One region of the Paenibacillus sp. P4_E11 genome, then DNA from elsewhere that is predicted to be linked to it. Evidence: riboswitches for the same ligand, from Rfam matches in the RefSeq annotation. Region 1 holds a riboswitch; each other region holds the start of a gene.
What was found. Region 1 has a riboswitch for cyclic di-AMP ahead of AC1DWB_RS09510 (TrkH family potassium uptake protein). Riboswitches for the same ligand answer to the same signal wherever they lie in the genome.

Region 1 (2,201 bases):
ATGATTCCAGTCAATATCAGGCTCCACCGTGACATATTGCCAGATGCACTATCCTGCTCATCCAGCCATGCCGCATACGAGGAAGGAACTTGAAAGGCCGCATGGTAGGCGGTCACTTCGGTTCCTCGTACTTCAACCTCGACCACGAGATGGGCTTCTCCGATTTTCTCTTCCGGATACGAGAATTTGAACCGATTCGGATGTTTGGAATCCGGGCCGACGACCGAATACGGCTTCCCCAGCTTTTGCGTATTCGCTAAGTACGTTTCGGCGATGCGCTGTCCTTCTTCCTTGGAAGGTGCCGGTTCTTTATGATTCACACGCCATCCCAGCACGTTCCCCTGAACCATGTCCAAGTCCAGTAAGTAGGCCGTTCCGAAGCTATTCTTCAACTCCACTTGCCAATATTCCACCGGATAAGTCTGTATGTATCGATGCGCGTAATCCGTAACGAGCTTATTTTTGAGTAAATACCCGCTAACCAATGGATCAGACTGAAAGGATACGGGATTATGGCTGAGCGAACCTGTCATCCCCTTTTGCTGCTTGACCCAAGACTCGGCGGCTTCAATCACCGCTTGCTTGCTTATTACTTTGTCTGCTTCGGCGGATAATCTGGAGCCATCGCGATCGCTGCTGGAAGCCCCCCAGTTCGACAATACAAATAATAGGATGCCAATCACAGCTAACGTGAACCATCTGAAACGCAACAGGTAGGGACGCATGGGCATTCACCTTTCTCTTTTTGCTACTCGTAGGGATATTTTTCAAGTTATCATAGATGGGGATGAAAACCAACTTCTTTAGGCGGGTAGATCAGTTCTGGCTAAAATCGAAGTAACCGCTCAATAGTTCAGGCTAACCCATGAAAACTAGGGCCTAGCTGCGCCAATTTGTCAGTGTTAACGCTTTCTAAGCCGTATTTCAGCTAAAAATGACTTTGTACAAACGAATCCAACAGGCTTATAATACGAATCAATTGAACAAAAAGCCGAATTTCCAAGCGAAAACGGGGGAACCATTAAGTAGGGGTGAATTTTGCCAGCCGTGTAAGTGAAACGGAAGGTGAATAGGGTGGCCTGCCATCCGAATCCGTCAGCTAACTTCGTAGGCTATGACAGGGAACCAGACCTTTAAGGGCGTTGGGATTCCAGTGCCTTTTTTCTGTTGCCCACATAATGGAACGTTCGCATTCGAAGACCCATAATAACGTTAAATTAACGATGAGGTGACATGGTTTGAGTGTGGCCAAGAAGTTTTACCAACTGACTCCTCCGCAAATATTGGCGCTCGGTTTCGGATTTATCATACTGTTGGGTGGTGTGTTATTGTCGCTACCCATCTCCTCCAAGAGCGGCCTGGGGCTTGATTTCATCGATGCCTTATTCACCTCAACTTCGGCTACATGTGTTACAGGGCTTGTTGTTGCAGACACGGGAACTTATTTTAGCGTATTCGGCCAAGTTGTCATTATGCTCCTCATTCAAGTTGGGGGACTTGGCTTCATGACAATGTCTACGCTGTTCGCGATAGTGCTGCGGAAGCGGATATCCTTGAAGGAACGGCTCATCTTGCAAGAGGCTATGAACCAGGGAAGCATGGAAGGCATCGTGCGTCTGATCCGCAAAGTTATTATATACTCCGTCTCAATTGAGCTGACTGCGGCTCTTATTTATACGATTCGTTGGTCATTTGATATGAGCATCGGTAAGGCGGCCTACTTCGGGGCGTTTCATGCTGTTGCGATGTTTAACAATGCGGGCTTCGACCTGTTCGGAGGCTTCCGCAGCCTGACGATGTATGTGGACGATCCGGTCGTGAACCTCGTGACGATATTGCTCATTATTCTAGGTGGGATTGGCTTCATTGTTTTGTCAGACTTGATCGATTATCGGAAAATGCGTAAGCTGTCGCTTCATTCCAAGGTTGTATTGAGCGCCACTTCCGTGTTAATAGTTCTTGGAACCGTGGTCGTCTACGTCTTCGAGTATTCGAATCCGATGACACTTGGGCCTTTGAACTGGATGGGGAAAATATGGGGAGCCTTGTTCCAATCGGTCACTCCACGTACGGCTGGTGCAAATACGGTTGATATCGGTGCTATGCGGCAGGCCACCCAGTTCTTCATCATTATTCTGATGTTTATCGGGGCCTCTCCAGGTTCGACTGGTGGAGGGATCAAGACGACGACCTTTACAACC
Region 2 (2,201 bases), on a different contig from region 1:
GATCTATCAATTCGCTTGGGGACTGCTGCTGCTATCGTTCGTCAAATCCATCGTCGTGCCCTTAATGCATCGATATCCAAGCGGGCACCTATCCAGTTCTGCGACACAGCTATTCTTGACCGAGGGCGAATTCCAACTAACGAAAACCGATATTAGCCACCCTTATATTTGGACCTTATGTGGACTGATCCTGGCGAGGATGATTCTTACACCCATGATTAACGCAGGCATTTTCTACTCTATTCATCATACGCACCTGAATGCTGGCTACCGTTTCTTCAAAGGGGTGAAAGAACTCAGCGGTATGTTCGCGCTCTATTATTTGTTCCAGATCGCCCTGACTGCCGCCCCACTCTATTGGCTCTATCCGATTGCGCAGAAGGCACTGAGCACCCAATCGTCCTACGAATCACTCGCACTCTCTCTGCTGCCTTGGCTAGTCGGGATGTTCGTATACGGTTATCTCATCCATCTGATCTTCCTCTACTTAATGCTTGGCAAGACGATCCAGGCCCCTGCTCTCGAAACGATTGGTGTTTTCATACGCCGTCTGCCTGTAGTCCTGATCATCGCTGGTGTGCTGCTGACACTTTCCGCCGTGCTGACTGCCCTGACCTTATCGGCATCCTTAATGTGGGCTGGCCTCTCTGCCTTGATCCTGCATCAAGTGTTCCACATCCTGAAGATGTTGTTCAAGCTGTGGGCCGTTTCGACGCAATACCACTATTTTACAGAAAATAACGTCACATAGTTCGGTTTTTGACACGATTAGCCCAAAATCCGCTAAGGATTTCGGGCTTTTTTCTTGTTTTCGCATTTTTTTCGCAGAGGAAGGAGGATTTTGCCAGACAAAGGCGAATACATAAACCTGGTATAAAAAAACAATCGATATTTGCCGAATTCCCGATTTCCGGGAAACGGGGGATCCAATCTGGGTGAATTGATCTCGCTTCAAAGTGATCATAGGGAACCTTCAACCGAACCCTCAGCTAACCTCGTAGGCACTGGAAGGAGCTTGTCGTTTTGAAAAAGGTTTTTTTGTTTTTCGCAAGTCTTGTTATTCTACTAAGTTTCCACCTTGGTAGCGCTTCCGCATCAACGGTCCTCGAATCGACGGTGGACGAGCTGGTCGGCACGAAGTATAAGTACGGCGGAGTTTCCCCGGAAACTGGCTTCGATTGCTCCGGCTTCACGATGTTCGTGTTCGCCAAATTCGGTTTCGAGCTGGCACATCAATCCAAAGCCCAGAACAAGGAAGGCTATTGGATTGCGAAAGAGGATCTGAGACAAGGAGACCTCGTGTTCTTCAACACCGATGGCTCCGGCATCTCCCATGTAGGTATCTACTTGGGTAATGACGAGTTCGTACATTCAGCTACGGACAAAGGTATTGTGAAAAACAAGCTCAGCGAGAAATACTACGTCAAGACGTATGTATCCGCTCGGCGGTTCCTCACAGATGACACTTACAACCAGTTAACCGCAGAAGTGAGCAAGTGAACCACCCTTTGATGATCCAAGCTTAACCCCACAACAAGCCCGGTACGACGCGGAACTATCCGCCGTGCCGGGCTTGTATTCATGATCGGCTAGTGCTGGAGCTGCGTTCGCACCCAGGTCTGGAATCCCAGCGTAGCAGGACTCAGCTTCTCTCCCTTTCGCCGACATAGACGAATTGAATTCGTCAGCTTCATCTCAGGGACATGGACTTGCGCCACCGCCCCTTCAGCTAAGGCCATCTTCACCTCTAGGGCGGAGACGAACATGGCTCCATAACCTGCAGCTACCGCACGAATAATCTCATACAGCCCATTGAATGTCAGGCCGATCTTCAGCGTAAGCCCCTGCTCCCGGCACAATCCCTCCAGCATATCGCGGGCTGAGCTCCCTACCTCACGGACGATGAACGGTTGTTGCAGCATCGTACCCAGCGTCACGCTCTGGTCGGCCAGCGGATGGTCTCGAGGCACAACGAAGATCATCTCGTCGTCCAACAACAGCTCACTCTCCAGCTCTTGCGGTATCCCCCCTCCTCCACCTATAAAAGCTAACTCCGCCTTGTACGTGAGCAACTGCCGAATGGCCTCCTGACTGTTGCAAGAGTTCACCAGGATATCCAGATCAGGATTGCGCAATTTGTAGCCAGCCGTCCATTGGGGTAGGAGCCGATGTGCAGGCAAGGAAGTCGCAGCCAATCGCAG
Region 3 (2,201 bases), on a different contig from region 1:
ATATCTGCACTATGCGGTGATCTTGGTGGACACGGTTTCCAGGATATCGCCGCTAATCCAGCCAAAGTCGAGAAGTCCAAACGCATTCTCGATCTCGCGCAAGATCTGGGTACGAACATTGTGACGACACACATTGGGATTGTGCCTTCGGATAAGAATGGGGCTGTCTTCGCTGCCATGCAGCAATCATGTGAAGAATTGAGCCAATATGCGAGCAGCATGGGCGGTTTTTTCGCGATTGAGACCGGACCTGAGACAGCTGAGCATCTGAAAGGTTTCCTCGACACGTTGAGCAGCAGAGGCGTATCGGTCAACTTCGACCCAGCCAATATGGTCATGGTGACAGGGGACGATCCGGTACAAGGTGTATACACATTGAAGGATTATATCGTGCACACGCACGTGAAGGATGGCGTTCGCTACAAGGAAGTCGATCCACGCGAAATCTATGGCGCATTAGGCTATGAGCCGATGGATCACGGCAAAATTGCTGAGATGGTGCGTTCCGGCGAAATCTTCCGCGAAGTGCCGTTGGGTGAAGGGAAAGTGGACTTCAAAGCTTATTTCCAAGCGTTGACGGACATCGGATATAAAGGATATTTGACGATCGAACGTGAAGTTGGCGACCAACCGGAGATCGATATTAGGAAAGCTGTTGACTTCATTAAGACGTATCGGTAGCATTCAAATGTTCCACAATCCGGTTTTGTTGCCAGACTTTGCGGCATGAATTCGTGTATATAACCATGCTACAATGAACGGGCACCAAACAACAAAGGCCGAAGCTAGTAGAAGCACGGGGGAACCAACTTTGGGGTGAAGCCACTATGTGGCCGGGTGATTACTCTTTGACCCGAATCCGTCAGCTAACCTCGCAGGCCGAAAAGGAGAGTGGAGTTTTTGAAGAAGTTGAACAAGCAGCTATTGGCAGGGGTATTGGCATTGGGTGTTATCGGCGGCACAGCAGGAGCTGGAGCAGCATCCGCAGCAACCTTGACTAATGGGACGACACCTACAGGGAATCAAGTTCAATGTTATTATAGCTTACAGAAAGTAGATCTTAACGATTTCCTGAATGGTAAATTCGACTTGTCGAAGCAATTGGAGCAGCTGTTTCCAGGGATGAACATCAAGTTCCCGGAATTACCAACAACTGTAACACCTGCACCAACGCCGACTCCGGTGACACCAACACCGACGCCAGCACCAGTTAAACCTACACCAACACCAGTAAAACCAACGCCTACACCAACACCAGTAAAGCCAACACCGACGCCAAGCACACCGTCGACAGGAACGGAAAGTTCTTTTGCGAATCAAGTCGTGTCGCTTGTTAATCAGGAGCGTGCCAAAGCTGGGCTTAAACCTCTTACAAGTGATGCCGCTTTGACGAATATGGCTATGGATAAAGCGAAGGATATGTATAACAAGAACTATTTCGATCACACTTCGCCTACATTCGGATCTCCATTCGACATGATGAAAACTTATAACATTTCATTCCGTTATGCGGGTGAGAACATTGCCAAGGGCCAACGTACGCCTCAGGAAGTTATGACTGCCTGGATGAACAGTGCGGGACACCGTCAGAACATCCTTAACGGGAACTTCACTAAGATTGGCGTTGCCTTCTACAACGGCGAATGGGTTCAAGAATTCACAGGTTAATAAGAAGTAATGTAAACTGAACCGTTGACGATTTCTAGTCAACGGTTTTTTTTACAGAATCAGAAAGTATAAACATCGAGAGGTTGCATCCTGATTCGGCATAAAAAGTTACCGCTAAAGACGAACCCGCTTCACCGAATTGCTCCGATAGGAGCTTTTTTTATTGTGCATCAGCATCTTCTGTTTTATCCCGAACACATGCTTAGCGGCTGGCGCTGTTGCTCTGCATATAGGAGAAGTAGGAAAACGTCATATGCCGATCCAGCGCAAAGTTGGCCGCTCCCAGTGCACCACCGACTTCTTTGAACTGCCCGGTATGGACGACAGTCGAAGCCGATAATTGACCAATTGCACGCTGCCTGATTACCCTAACGGCCGTTTGTACAAAGGTCGGGCTGTCCTTGGGTATCGGTCCGCCTAGAATAATCGCTTCCGGGTTCAACAGGTTGACCAGATTGGCCATCGTTATGCCCAAATAGGTTGCAGCACTATTAACTACTTGGATGGATAACTCATCTCCCTGCTCGGCAGCA
Region 4 (2,201 bases), on a different contig from region 1:
ACGCATTTTTCGCGGGGTCAGCTCTGGCTCAGGGAGATGTCTATCAACTCGAAGCCGGTTTATCCTTGCCGATAACGTAAACCTTGTAACCGCGTTTCACACCAAATCGTTTGGCATAATCCGGGTTGTCGAAGAATACATCGATAATGTTTCCCTTGATGCCGCTACCGGTGTCTTCCGCACGTCGCAAGCCGATACCCTCGATGTAGACCCACCATCCAATTGGAATCACTTTGGGATCTACCGCAATCGTACGGCCTTCGGTCACACGCGTCCCGGAGAAGGTTAATCCGTATTGGGGATGCTCGCTGGTTTTGCCTGTAGAACTAGCATCAATGGTATACGCAGTCAGCGATACGTTGTTCAAGATCTGCTTATACCCGAACGTCACGCCTGACTTCGTCACTTCTTCGATATTAGGCGTGGATGCAGACAACACAACTACGGGGTTTTTGGTGCCCAGTGCTACGACTTTATTGACACTTTCCGCAGATACTTTCATATCGACTACATTCTCAGCCACAAGGACGCCATCCTCGAACGTTTTTTCGATCTTCTTGGCAAGAACGCCATCTTGGCCTTCTGTAACGGTTTGCTCCTTGCCTTTCAGCAAGTTCGGATCGTTTTGTTTCACGGTGTCAAATGGTATGGCTTCCGTCTGATCCTCTAATACTTTATTCACTCTGACCACTTGAATGACATCATTCCCGCTAATGCCCGTATCCTGCGCAGGAGACACTTTATCCAGTTCTCCTACGGATACATCCAAGTCCTGCAATACTGCAGCAACCGTTCTTCCTGTCGTGTACTTTAATTCCGTCTTCCCATCAGCCATCAATTGCACCGGTAGAGCATGATCGACCACGACTTTATCCCCGTTCTTCAACTTCGCCTCTAAAGGCAGGGATAATCGGTCATATTCTCCAACCGGAATGGCCAGTTCATCCAGTAGGCGTTGCAGGACCCATTGCTTCGTACTCACAACGGTTTCTTGTCCATTCACTACTACGGATACGCTCTTGGTAGCCGTACCGTACAACAACACCGTGAACATGAAAGTCATAGCGATTGAAAACAAAGCGATACCTGAAATCAAACGCAAGTTTTCACGCTTCCATCGCAATGCGAAGGTCATGCTGGATGATCGTTTTACATGGGGTTCTCCTTGGTGAATACCTCCCACTTCTTCGGTCCTCCTTAAGCCCCGCCGTCGAGTGTTACGCATGATCGGATTTGACGCGACTATAGTTTATTGTTAGTGCCGTCTCTCCTCCACTTGTTTGATTTTGGGCAACCGCCCCCCTCCAATGTGTATGAGGGTCGTGGTCCCAATATCCCTTAGTGAAGAAAAGAATTTTCTTTAGCGCTTTAACGCTTTGCCGGAATATGGCATTAAAAAAGCCGCAGAAGAGGGACTCTTCTCGGCTGTACGAACCATGCTACATCAAAAACAAGCATAGGCCCCCGACAAAGTGCCTCTCTCTTCACGCTTACGAGGTTAGCTGACGGATTCGGACGCGAGAGTCGCCCTATTCGCTACTGTAAGAGTTGTAGTCTCACTAGCGAAATTCACCCCAATGTAACCCTGTTTGGTTCCCCCGTTTTTCATTTCTGAAAACTCAGCGATTGGAAATTGATAGCAATATGAAGTTAAGTTATTATGAAGGTTAGTTTACGATGTTCCTCCAAAGCTGTAAAGCGAGCGGAGTATGTAAAAACAGACAAATCCACGAGTTTTGTGTGATTAATCACACTTTTTTGCCAATATTGCTCTCTCAAACTCCCCCACACGCTTGTTTACGTAAAAGTTGGGTAACATCGGCACAAAAATAGGTAAAAATGTGCTTGCAATCTTTGAAAATGTTAGGATAAAAGTATCAGATGAACCGGAGGTTTGCTATGTTACCGATTTTGCAAGTGGAAAAACTATATGGTGGTTACTTCAGCAATAAGCCAATTTTACATGATCTCTCTTTTACAGTAAATCCTGGAGAAATGATCGGCTTGATCGGTTTAAACGGGGCTGGCAAAAGTACGACGATCAAACATCTGCTCGGGCTGTTACAACCCCAACAGGGAGAAATCCGAATCGGCGGGCAACAGCCATTAAGAAACGAACACCAATTCCGTTCCAAGCTCGCCTACGTTCCGGAATCCCCGGAGCTGTATGCGGAGCTAACGATTCGCGAACATCTGAAGTT

Region 2: linked by a shared signal. The riboswitch ahead of AC1DWB_RS17960 (C40 family peptidase) and the one ahead of AC1DWB_RS09510 (TrkH family potassium uptake protein) in region 1 are both predicted to bind cyclic di-AMP.
Region 3: linked by a shared signal. The riboswitch ahead of AC1DWB_RS10240 (CAP domain-containing protein) and the one ahead of AC1DWB_RS09510 (TrkH family potassium uptake protein) in region 1 are both predicted to bind cyclic di-AMP.
Region 4: linked by a shared signal. The riboswitch ahead of AC1DWB_RS14035 (G5 domain-containing protein) and the one ahead of AC1DWB_RS09510 (TrkH family potassium uptake protein) in region 1 are both predicted to bind cyclic di-AMP.

Annotation. Positions count from the first base shown of each region.
Region 1 is NZ_JBFUIX010000017.1:53,795-55,995, forward strand. It holds gene AC1DWB_RS09505 (CPBP family intramembrane glutamic endopeptidase) at 1-725, opposite strand, end outside; cyclic di-AMP (ydaO/yuaA leader) riboswitch at 980-1,128, shown strand; gene AC1DWB_RS09510 (TrkH family potassium uptake protein) at 1,239-2,201, shown strand, end outside.
Region 2 is NZ_JBFUIX010000046.1:17,757-19,957, reverse strand. It holds gene AC1DWB_RS17965 (hypothetical protein) at 1-751, shown strand, start outside; cyclic di-AMP (ydaO/yuaA leader) riboswitch at 884-1,019, shown strand; gene AC1DWB_RS17960 (C40 family peptidase) at 1,024-1,500, shown strand; gene AC1DWB_RS17955 (LysR family transcriptional regulator) at 1,590-2,201, opposite strand, start outside.
Region 3 is NZ_JBFUIX010000019.1:62,870-65,070, forward strand. It holds gene AC1DWB_RS10235 (sugar phosphate isomerase/epimerase family protein) at 1-681, shown strand, start outside; cyclic di-AMP (ydaO/yuaA leader) riboswitch at 768-896, shown strand; gene AC1DWB_RS10240 (CAP domain-containing protein) at 892-1,668, shown strand; gene AC1DWB_RS10245 (ROK family transcriptional regulator) at 1,871-2,201, opposite strand, start outside.
Region 4 is NZ_JBFUIX010000031.1:14,509-16,709, reverse strand. It holds gene AC1DWB_RS14035 (G5 domain-containing protein) at 44-1,183, opposite strand; cyclic di-AMP (ydaO/yuaA leader) riboswitch at 1,472-1,635, opposite strand; gene AC1DWB_RS14030 (ABC transporter ATP-binding protein) at 1,900-2,201, shown strand, end outside.